Linked DNA regions of Sinorhizobium meliloti. The protein of the gene in region 2 binds, or shares a complex with, the protein of the main gene of each other region. Links are inferred from orthologs where the notes say so. Each region holds a gene or a part of one and is shown on either strand. Other genes may lie near its edges.

Region 1 (5,325 bases), 680 kb from region 2 along the record:
CGGTCGAGCTTCTCCTTGAACCCCTGGCCGGCGGATTTCGCGGCTTCGGGAAGGCTGTCCCATTCGAGCGATGCGCCCTTGAGATCGCCGTTATCGAGCTTGTCTTCGATGCGGGCGATCACCGCTTCCGGCGTGTCGCCTTCGACGCTGCCGACCGGCCGCACGCGGATGCCCGACATTGCGCTGGAGACGAGGCGATCGAAAATGCCCTGATTGGGATCTGGCCGGTGCAGCGCGTCCAGCATCGCGTCCGCCGCCGGCCGGAAACTTTCCTTCAATTCCGTCCGCGTGGGGACCCCTGTCGCGGCGACATCGGCCAGTTCCTTGACGGCCGGATCCTCGGGGGCGATGCTGCGCAAGGCGTCGAGTTCGGCGAGGAACGGCCCGCCGCGATCGATCGCCGTCTTCAGTGCGGTGACGGCAACGGCTTTCGCCATCTCGATATCGTTCGCAGGCTCGTTGAGCTTCTGCTCCGCCTGGTCGATACGGCCGGCAAGTTCCGCCCTGGCGGCGTCCGCCGCCTGGCGAGCCTCGGCAAGCTCGGTCTTCAGGGCGGCCATTTCATTCGTCAGATTGGTGACCTCGGCTTCGAGCGCCTTGATCTCGGGAGCGCCCGCCGCAGCTGCGCCGGGCTCTCGGGCCGCCTGTTCCAGGGCCGCAAGGCGGTTTTCCAAAGGGGCGACGTCCACTGGCGCCGCCGGGGCCTGTGCCTGAAGCTCCGCCTTGATCGCTTCGATCTCGCTCGCAAGGTTCTGCTCGGTGCCCGGCTGCTCCGGTCCGGGCGCCGGAACGTAGCCGGCATATTGCAGCACGCCGGCACCGGCGAGCGCTATGAGACCGCCGAGGATGCCGGCTGCAAGCGCACCTGCGCCTGTGGCCTGTCTCCTCTTTGCCTCGGGCAGTTCGCCGTTGGTCGCGTGCGGAAGCTCCGCGTCGAAGGCGGCCGCAGCCGCGTCGGCGCGTGCCTCCTCCATCTCTGTTTCCTCTTGCGGAGTTCCCTCTTTCGGATCGCCCGCCGGCAAAGGAGGTTCGCCGATACCGGCTTCGTTGCTTTCGACTTCGCCGGTTCTTACTTCGCCGGCTTCAGCCGCCTCGCTCGTCGAAATATCCGCCGGCTTGCTCTTCGCCGCATCCGGGCCGGCCGCTGCCTCGGCCGCCGCAGGTTCGGTCTTCTCCGCCTCGAGATCGATCGTCAGCGGTTCTTTCCCGGGTTTCGAGCGGCGCGGCGGCTTTTCCGATGCCATGGTCACCTCTTTACCGTTTCATTGCCTGTCGGTGTAGGCCTGAGCGGATCTGCAGCAGGAACGCTCCGCACTTTCCTCATCCGATCTAAACGCAAACCTAGTCAGCGAGGATGACGAGGGAAAGCCCCAGACCGTGCTTTTTGACGGAAATGCCCCAGATGACCCGAGCAATGTGAAGAAGGCAGGCGGAAAACCGGCGCCGACTTTGCTGATTTGGCCTCAAAGAAGCCGCAAGAGATTTTCCTCGTCTGGCACCGCCGCGACCCCGCAGGGTAGACCGTCCGGCAGGGTCTCTCTTATCGGCCAGCTCAGGCAGAGAAAGCGCGAGGCGAGGTCCGCGGGTTCAAGCCCGCTCTCCCGCAATGCTGCGTCCAGGCGCCGCGCGCTCTCGCGGGAATAGAGCATGACCGCATCGAAGGGGCCCGCGCGGAGGAGTCCGGGCAGCGTCTCCGCAGGATAGTGGACCGGCGCCATCCGGTAGCATTCGGCGGTCCTGTGCTCGATCCGCCGTTGGTGCAATGCCCGTTCGAAACCGTCGGTTCGCGGTGAACCGGCGAGATAGACCAGCGTTTCGCCGGGGGGGAGAAGGGCAGCCACCGTCTCGGCGAGTCCTTCGCCGGTTCCCGGTCCGATGCGGACATCGGTAAATCCGAGATCGCCCGCAGCGCGCGCCGTCGCTTCGCCGACTGCAAAGAGCGGAGTTGCAAGGTGTGGCTCAAGCGCCGGTCCGAGCGCGCCGAGGACGCGGACCGCCTCCCCACTGCTGACGGCGATCGCCTGGTGGGGCTCACTCAATGCTGCCCGGGCCGCGCCGGCGAGATGCTGCGCCTGCATAAGCGGCAGGATGACCGCTTCGTGACCCATGGCGCTGAGCCTTGCCGCCGTCCTTTCGGCGGCCGGGCGTGGCCGGGTCACGAGCACGCGCATCGGATCAGCTCCAGCTCGAGAAGAAACCCGGTCCGGCCTTGGCGCGGATACGCTCGCCGGCCTCCTGCCCAAGCCTTTCCGCGTCTGCCGCTCTGCCGTCGATTTCGATCTGGTGGGAGGTGGTGCCGTCGGGCGTCAGGATCATGCCGGCAAAGCGGATATGTGTCCCGTCCGATTGCGCGTAGCCGGCGATCGGCGTGCGGCATGAGCCGTCGAGTGTCGCCAGGAAGCCGTGCTCGCAGGAAACCGCCTCGTGTGTGCGCGGATCGTCGATTGCCGCAAGCAGCGTGTTGATACGGTCGTCGCCGATGCGGGCCTCGACGCAGATCGCGCCCTGGGCCGGCGCCGGCGGAAATTCTTCCGGATCAAGCAGCTCCGTCGGCACATGCTCCATGCCGAGCCGCCTTAGGCCGGCATAGGCCAGAAGCGTGCCGTCGACCTGACCTTCGGCAAGCTTGCGCAGGCGTGTCTCGACCTGTCCGCGATAGGTGATCACGTCGATATCGGGCCGAAGCCGCCGGATCAGCGCCTGACGGCGCAGCGAAGACGAGCCGACGGTGGCGCCTTGCGGGAGATCGACGAGCCTTTTGGCCGAGCGGCCGACAAAGGCGTCGCGGATGTCCTCGCGCGGCAGGAAAGCGGAAAGGAACAGCCCCTCAGGCAGCTTCGTCGGCATGTCCTTGGACGAATGCACGGCGAAGTCGAGGTCTCCCGACAGAAGCTGCTGCTCAAGCTCTTCGGTGAACAGGCCCTTGCCGCCGATCTCCGCAAGCGACCGGTCGGTGATCCGGTCGCCCTTCGTGGAAAGGATGACGATCTCGAACATTTCCGGCGGCAGACCATGTGCGGCGGCGAGCCGATCGCGCGTTTCATGCGTCTGGGCCATCGCCAGCGGGCTGCCGCGCGTGCCGATGCGGAAAGGTTTCGTTTGCATCCTTCGCCATCCGTTGTTACTGCATGCTTCCTTAAATCGGAACCGGTTTAGGACAAAACCATGCAGCAGTTCAAAGCGTTACAGCGTCCCTTGTGCGTCTGAAGGCGCACGGCGCTGTTTGAGTTTCGTGTAGCCACCTTTCACTGCGACCGCAATCTTTGAGTATAGCACGTGACGTCCCCGCCTTTGCGCATCCTCGGCATTGAGACAAGCTGCGACGAAACCGCCGCTTCGGTCGTGCTGCGTGACGAAGAGGGCCGCGGCCGGATTCTCGGCGACGTGGTGCTGAGCCAGCTGGAAGAGCATAGTGCCTATGGCGGCGTCGTTCCCGAGATCGCGGCGCGCGCCCATGTCGAGGCGCTCGACGCGCTGATCGAGGAAGCGCTCCTGCGCGCCGGCGTGACACTCCGGGACATCGACGCGGTCGCTGCGACAAGTGGTCCCGGCCTGATCGGCGGGCTCATCGTCGGGCTGATGACCGGCAAGGCGATCGCGCGGGCGACCGGCAAGCCGCTCTATGCGGTCAATCATCTCGAAGGCCACGCGCTGACGGCGCGGCTGACCGACGGCCTTTCATTTCCCTATCTGATGCTGCTCGTCTCGGGCGGCCATACACAGCTGATCCTCGTCAAGGGCGTCGGCGAATACGAACGCTGGGGCACGACGATCGACGATGCGCTCGGCGAGGCCTTCGACAAGACCGCAAAGCTGCTCGGTCTTCCCTATCCGGGCGGGCCGGCCGTCGAGCGGGCGGCGCAAGCCGGTAATGCGGAGCGCTTCGATTTTCCCCGGCCGCTCGTCGGCGACGCCAGGCTCGACTTTTCGTTTTCGGGCCTCAAGACCGCCGTCCGCCAGGCCGCACAGTCGCTGGGGCCGGTGACGGATCAGGATATCGCCGACGTCTGTGCCTCTTTTCAGCGCGCCATTTCCCGCACGCTCAGGGATCGGGTCGGGCGCGGCTTGAAGCGGTTCAGGGCGGACTTCGCCTCCGTCGACCAACCGGCTCTCGTCGTGGCCGGCGGGGTTGCCGCGAACCAGACATTGCGCCGGACACTGCAATCGCTTTGCGACGAGCACGGCTTCCGCTTCATCGCGCCGCCGCTCCAGCTTTGCACCGACAACGCGGCGATGATTGCGTGGGCCGGTGCGGAGCGCCTCGCGGCGGGCCTGCCGGCGGACGGGCTCGATGCAGCTCCGCGTTCGCGCTGGCCGCTCGATTCCGAAGCCAAGGCATTGATCGGCTCCGGCAGACGCGGCGCCAAGGCATGATGGACAGAAGATGAGCGGCAAATCGAAGAGCGCGCCAAAAATCGTGGTCGTCGGGGCGGGCGCCTTCGGAACGGCGCTTTCGGCCGTCGCGGCAGCGAAGGACAAGGCGAATGTCACTCTGCTTGCCCGCCGGGAAGAAGCGGCCGCGGAGTGTCGCCGTACCGGGCGGAATGACGCGGTTCTCCCGGGAATTCCGCTTCCCCCGGGCCTTGTCTATTCTTCGCAGGCGGCCGCGCTCGAAGACGCCGACATCGTCCTTTTCGCGATGCCTTCGCAAGCGCATCGGGACGCGGCGCGTAGCTACGGTCCCGCGATCGGCGCCAGGGCGATCGTCGTCACCTGCGCCAAGGGCATGGAGCAATCGACCGGCCAACTCCTCACCGACGTTCTCGAAGAGGAGTTGCCGGGCCGCCGCATCGGGGTGCTTTCCGGCCCGGGCTTTGCCGCCGATATCGCTAGCGGCCTGCCGACTGCCATGGTGATCGCCGCCCCCGATACGGCGATCGCGACGGAGCTTGCGGAGGCGCTTTCCGGGCGGACGTTCCGGCTCTATCCCTCGGCGGATCGCACCGGCGTTCAGCTTGGCGGGGCGCTCAAGAACGTGCTGGCGATCGCCTGCGGCATCGTCGAAGGCGCCGGTCTCGGCGACTCGGCCCGCGCTGCGCTGATCTCGCGCGGGCTTGCGGAAATGTCGCGCTTCATCGTTGCGAGAGGCGGCGAGGCGGACACGGTGCGCGGCCTTTCGGGATTGGGTGACCTCGTGCTGACCGCGACGAGCCACCAGTCGCGCAACCTGCGCTTCGGCATAGCGCTCGGCAAGGACGGCCGGGCCGCGGCCGGAAGCAGCGAGCTGGTCGAGGGCGCCTTTGCCGCATCCGTCGCCGCCCGCGTGGCGGGCGCACTCGGCATCGAGATGCCGGTCACCGAGGCCGTCGCGGCCATCGTCGACGG
Region 2 (5,477 bases):
CGGATCGCCCGTGACGATCATCCGGCCGTTCTCGCCGAGACGGGTCAGGAACATCTTCATCTGCATCGACGTCGTGTTCTGCGCCTCGTCGAGGATCACGGCGGCGTTGGCAAGCGTTCGCCCGCGCATGAAGGCGAGCGGCGCGATCTCGATGACGCCGGCGGTGATTGCCCGCTCGACCTTGTCGCCCGGCATCATGTCGTACAGCGCGTCATAGAGCGGACGCAGATAGGGATCGACCTTCTCCTTCATGTCGCCCGGCAGGAAGCCGAGACGCTCGCCCGCTTCGACAGCCGGACGCGAGAGGATGATCCGGTCGACAGCGCCACGCTCCAGGAGCTGGGCGGCATGGGCGACGGCGAGATAGGTCTTGCCCGTGCCGGCAGGACCGACGCCGAAGACGAGTTCGGCCCGCTCCATGGCGCGGATATAGGAATCCTGCATCGGCGTGCGCGCAGCGATTGTCTTCTTGCGCGTCGAAATCTGCGCCATTGTCAATTTGGCTTTGCGCTCCATCGTCGGCAACTGTAGCTGATCGTCGGCGGCGACCGCCATGCGGATCGCACCTTCGACATCGGATGTATCGATCGAAGCGCCACTCTGCAGCCTTCCGTAGAGATAGTCGAGGGCACGACGCGCCTGATTGGTTGCGACGACGTCACCGGAGATGGCGACCGAGTTGCCCCGCGGCCGGGCCTCGATGCGCAATCGCTCTTCCAGCAATTTCAGATTCTGGTCGAACTGACCGAAGAGCTCGCTCGCGAAGCGGTTGTTCTCGAAGGTGAGCACGAAGTGATTGGCGTCCGTCGCGGATGTCTTCGACTGGCGAGATGAGGAAGAAATCAGTTCGTGTCCGTTCAAGCGGTCAGCTCCTCGCGTCCGATTCCCCGATCATCTCGGCAAACAGGCTGTTCGGCCCGGCCTTGGTGATTCGCACTCTGATAATGTCACCGATTTGCGATGCTTTTGCATCAACATTCACGGGCTGCAGCCACGGCGACCGGCCGACGAGCTGCCCCGGCATGCGGCCCGGCTTCTCCAGGAGCAGGTCGATCTCCCGACCCACACAGGCCTCGGCGAAACCGCGCTGCTGCTTTACGAGCAAAGCCTGCAATATTTCCAAGCGCTTGGCCTTCACGTCCTCGGGAACCTGTTCCTTGAGCTCGGCGCCCGGCGTGCCGGGACGCGTCGAATACTTAAACGAGAAAGCCTGTGCATAGTTCACTTCTTCCACAAGGCGAAGGGTATCCTCGAAGTCCTGATCGGTCTCGCCGGGGAAGCCGACGATGAAATCGCCCGAAAGCGCAAGGTCGGGCTGCGCCGCACGAATGCGCTCGACGAGCGCCAGATATTCGGCTGCCGTGTGGCGCCGGTTCATCGCCTTCAGGATACGGTCGGAGCCCGACTGGACCGGCAGGTGCAGATAGGGCATCAGCTTCGCCATCGACCGGTGCGCCTCTATGAGGCTGTCGTCCATGTCGCGCGGATGGCTGGTGGTATAGCGCAGGCGCGCAAGGCCGTCGATTTCGCCGAGGCGTCGCAGGAGGTCGCCAAGGCTCCATTCGCGCCCATGCGGACCCTCGCCGTGCCAGGCGTTGACATTCTGTCCGAGCAGGGTGATTTCGCGCACGCCGCCTTCGACGAGCTTCTCCGCCTCCGCCACGATCTGTGCCACCGGGCGCGAGACTTCCGAGCCGCGCGTGTAGGGTACCACGCAGAAAGTGCAGAACTTGTCGCAGCCTTCCTGGACGGTCAGGAAAGCCGTGACGCCCCGCGCACGGGTCTTGGCTTTATCGGGCGCCGGCAGATGGACGAACTTGTCCTCGATGGCATATTCCGTTTCCACGATACGCTGGCCGGCGCGAGCCCGCTTCAGCGCGTCGGGAAGGCGATGATAGGTCTGAGGACCTATGACGAGATCGACCGCCGGGACGCGGCGGAGAATTTCGTCGCCCTCCGCCTGGGCCACGCAGCCGGCGACGCCGATCAGCATCTCGCGGCCCTCGAGCGCCTTGGCCTTTTTCAGTTCGCGCAGGCGACCGAGCTCGGAATAGACCTTCTCCGCAGCCTTTTCGCGGATATGACAGGTGTTGAGCAGGACGAAATCGGCGTCTTCCAGGACATCGGTCGCAACATAGCCGTCGCGCGAGAGCGCATCCGACATGCGGTCGGAGTCATAGACGTTCATCTGACAGCCATAGGTCTTGACGAAGACCTTGCGCGCCGGAACGTTCAGGTCGCCCGCCTCGGGCGACGTCGACAGAAGAGCGGTTTCCTGGGTCATGCGGGTTCTTTAGTGCATAGCGCCCCAAAGTTGAAGCATTTTCGGGCCGTCACGGCGCGAGCCGCGACCTTTGCGCGTCTGACGGGATGTCCGGCGCTGCAGAGCACGCGGGGGCCGGCTCGCCCTTCGCGGCGGATCGGGAGCGCCCTCGCAGCCGATCCGACAGCATCTTGCGGATCCGCTGACCGATGAGGCGGCTTACTTCCTTGCGGTTCGCGTGCCGGTCATAGTCCACCGCCTCGCCGAAATCGACATCGACCTCCAGGGCTCCCTCTCTGAGCACCCCGAGAAGGTGCGGCACCAAGCCGATGTCCCCCGGCCATGCGGCGATCGGCCGATGATAGCGCCCCATCGGCATGCCGTGGATGCCGGTGTAGGAAATCGCCAGCGGCTGGACGTGGACCACGCCGGTCGGCGACTGCGGGACCGCCGAAGCGGCCGCGCCGAACAGCGAGGTCTTGATGTCGAGCAGCCGGTTGCCGTCGGAGGTCGTTCCTTCCGGGAAGAGCACGACGATTTCCCCATCGGCGAGCCGCCGCCCGATGTCATTGACCTGGTGACCGGTGGTGCGCTTCTGCTCGCGTTCCACGAAAACCGATGCCTGAAGGCGGGCGAGAAGCCCGAATATCGGCCAGCTCTTGACGTCCGACTTGGCAACGAAAACGACGTCCGCCACCGAGGAAAGCACCAGGATATCCTTCCAGGAGACGTGATTGGCGCTCAGGAGCAAGGGACGCCGGCGGTCGAGCTCGCCATGGACGCGGACGCGCAGGCCGAGCAGCAGACAGGCGACGCGATGCCAGTGACGCGGCAGCCAGCGCCGCGGTTTCAGATCGAGCCAGAGGCAAAGAATCTGGACCGGCATCAGCACCAGCGAGACCATGACGAGCAGCATGCCGCAAAGAGCGACCCGCACCCAATTGATCATCCGCAGGCACCTTCCAAACTGCGCTTCACCGTTTGCGTGAAACAGTGAACGTGATCTATTCCAATAGGTTGAGACGCGGGATGCGGGCGGAAAACCGCACACACTTTCCTCATCCCGCTCTAGCGAAGATCGAGCCGCATGACAAGCGCCGCGCTGCGTTCGCCGGGCCGCGCCTGATAATAGGCCTTGCGCTCGCCGACCTTGCGGAAGCCGAGCTTTCCGTAGAGGCCGATTGCGGCCTGGTTCGTCTCGTCGACTTCCAGGAACAGTGCCTCGGCCCCTTTGACGGCGGCCTCCCGCATGGCCGCCTGCATGAGGCGCCAGCCGAGACCGGAGCGCGCGTAGCGGGAGTCGACCCCGATCGTCAGTATCTCGGCTTCGCCCGCGACCGCCCGCGACAGGACGAAGCCGCCGAAGGCCGGCCGGAACATGCCATTGGCATTGGTCTGGCGCGCGACGAATCCGAATACCGTCTCCTGACTCAGGAGCCCATGGATTTCGCCGTCGCTCCAGGCGGCGGCAAAGCGCTGGCGATGCAGCGCGGCCGCGGCGCCGAGATCGGCCTCTTCAAGCGCGAAAATGTCGAATTCGGTGCGGCGGGTGAAGTAGTCGGTAAGGCTCATCGGGGGCGTTTCTTGGACGTTCTGGAGAATATACGGGCGAATGGCGTCTTCCGGTCAGGCGCGGGTCACGGCGAATCCGGCCTGGGGCTTGGCGTCCGGTCCGCGCAGATAAAGCGGCTTAGGACGCGCTGAAACCGGATCGGCCGCAGCCCCCAGCCGGGCGAGGGCCGCCATATCGATCTCGTCCGGCTTGCCGCCCGCCGCGCCGGTGACGGCAGGGGCACCGGAGCCGCAGGCGATGCCGGCGAAAGCGGAAAAGCGCAGGCGCGCTTCCTCGGCGGGCAGGATTTCCGCCTCCCCCTGCGGCCGTCCCGAAGCATCGAAGGCCTGGAGGTAAACCTCGTCCCGTTTGGCGTCGAGGACGACGAGCACCGGCTGGCCAGCCTGGTTCAGCCTCGCGCTTTCGGCGACGACGTGAAGCGTGGTGATCCCGACCGCGGGCTTTCCGAGCGCCAGCGCGAGGCCGCGCGCAGCGGCAACGCCGACACGGATCCCGGTGAACGATCCTGGACCTATCGTCACGGCAATCCGATCGATTTCGCCGAGTTCCCGGCCCGAGGCGCTCAAGGCCTCATCCACGAATTCCATGAGGCGCTCCGCGTGGCCACGTCCGATATCCGCGCCCGCGCATGCCAGAAGTTCTCCGGCGCCGCCGTCGTAGACGGCAGCGAAACAACCGGACCCGGATGTATCAATGGCAAGAACTAGCATTTCAGCCGCGGTCTCCTCCCCTGCGCCTGCGAGCGGTGCGGCTGCGAGGGTGCGCAGCCGCAGTTACCGCATGTCCAAGTCGCTGCGGCCCTTCGGAATCACACTTGCGATTCTATCCCAAAAACCACACCGGGATAAGGAATATGGAAAGACGATGTAAGGAAAATGAAGCCAAACAGTAAGCAAAGGATGCGCGGGCCTGCCATGCAGATTCCCGCGCCCCGATCCGCTTCGGATCAGACGGATTCGACCGCTTCGACTTCCGGAACGAAGTGGCGCAGCAGGTTCTGCACGCCGTGCCTCAAGGTCGCCGTCGAGGAGGGGCAGCCGGAGCATGCGCCTTTCATGTTCAGGAACACCGTTCCGTCCTTGAAGCCGCGGAAGGTGATGTCGCCGCCGTCCTGGGCGACGGCGGGCCGAACCCGCGTCTCGAGCAGTTCCTTGATCGTGGCGACGATCGCCTCGTCGCCCTCGTCGAAGAACTCGTCCTCCTCATCCGTCTGCTCGGCACGGCCGGCGCCCGACATGATCGGCTGCCCCGACATGAAATGCTCCATGATCGAGCCGAGAATCGCGGGCTTCAGGTGCTGCCACTCCTGCGCTTCCTTGCTCACGGTGATGAAGTCATAGCCGAAATAGACACCGGTGACGCCGGGGATCGAAAAGAGCCGAGCCGCAAGGGGCGATCCTGCAAGGGCCTCTTCTTCGCTCCGGAATTCGGCAGTGCCGTTCTCCATCACCACCTTGCCCGGCAGGAACTTCAAAGTGGCGGGATTCGGTGTGGCTTCGGTCTGGATGAACATGTCTCACTCCATTCTGCCGGGAGCGCTCCTCGACCGGCCTTTTTAGAATTGTTCCAAAATATAGGAGCCTCGAGCGGAGCCCGCAAGGCGTAATAGCGTGATTCAAAGTGCTACAACGACCTTTGCGC

What was found. The genes of interacting proteins can lie anywhere in the genome.
Region 1: the proteins of tsaB (region 2) and tsaD are in contact, whole or in part, in a solved structure (PDB 4WQ4), measured with the Escherichia coli proteins. The link is inferred for Sinorhizobium meliloti from one-to-one orthologs.

Annotation. Positions count from the first base shown.
Region 1 is NZ_JAGIOS010000001.1:1,585,222-1,590,546, forward strand. What follows is about bases 2,386-5,325. They hold tsaD (tRNA (adenosine(37)-N6)-threonylcarbamoyltransferase complex transferase subunit TsaD), read left to right. Parts: upstream 2,386-3,276; coding sequence 3,277-4,374; downstream 4,375-5,325. Other genes in these bases: hemC (hydroxymethylbilane synthase), read right to left, coding at 2,386-3,105; JOH52_RS07490 (NAD(P)H-dependent glycerol-3-phosphate dehydrogenase), read left to right, coding at 4,385-5,325. In the rest of the region: JOH52_RS07470 (COG4223 family protein), read right to left, coding at 1-1,244; JOH52_RS07475 (uroporphyrinogen-III synthase), read right to left, coding at 1,464-2,171; more of hemC, read right to left, coding at 2,176-2,385.
Region 2 is NZ_JAGIOS010000001.1:906,321-911,797, forward strand. Bases 2,719-5,477 are described here. They hold tsaB (tRNA (adenosine(37)-N6)-threonylcarbamoyltransferase complex dimerization subunit type 1 TsaB), read right to left. Parts: upstream 4,547-5,477; coding sequence 3,890-4,546; downstream 2,719-3,889. Other genes in these bases: olsA (lyso-ornithine lipid O-acyltransferase), read right to left, coding at 2,719-3,212; JOH52_RS04365 (GNAT family N-acetyltransferase), read right to left, coding at 3,332-3,835; JOH52_RS04375 (NifU family protein), read right to left, coding at 4,783-5,349. Also shown: JOH52_RS04350 (PhoH family protein), read right to left, coding at 1-861; tRNA (N6-isopentenyl adenosine(37)-C2)-methylthiotransferase MiaB, read right to left, coding at 866-2,284; more of olsA, read right to left, coding at 2,334-2,718. UniProt on the Escherichia coli protein: Required for the formation of a threonylcarbamoyl group on adenosine at position 37 (t(6)A37) in tRNAs that read codons beginning with adenine.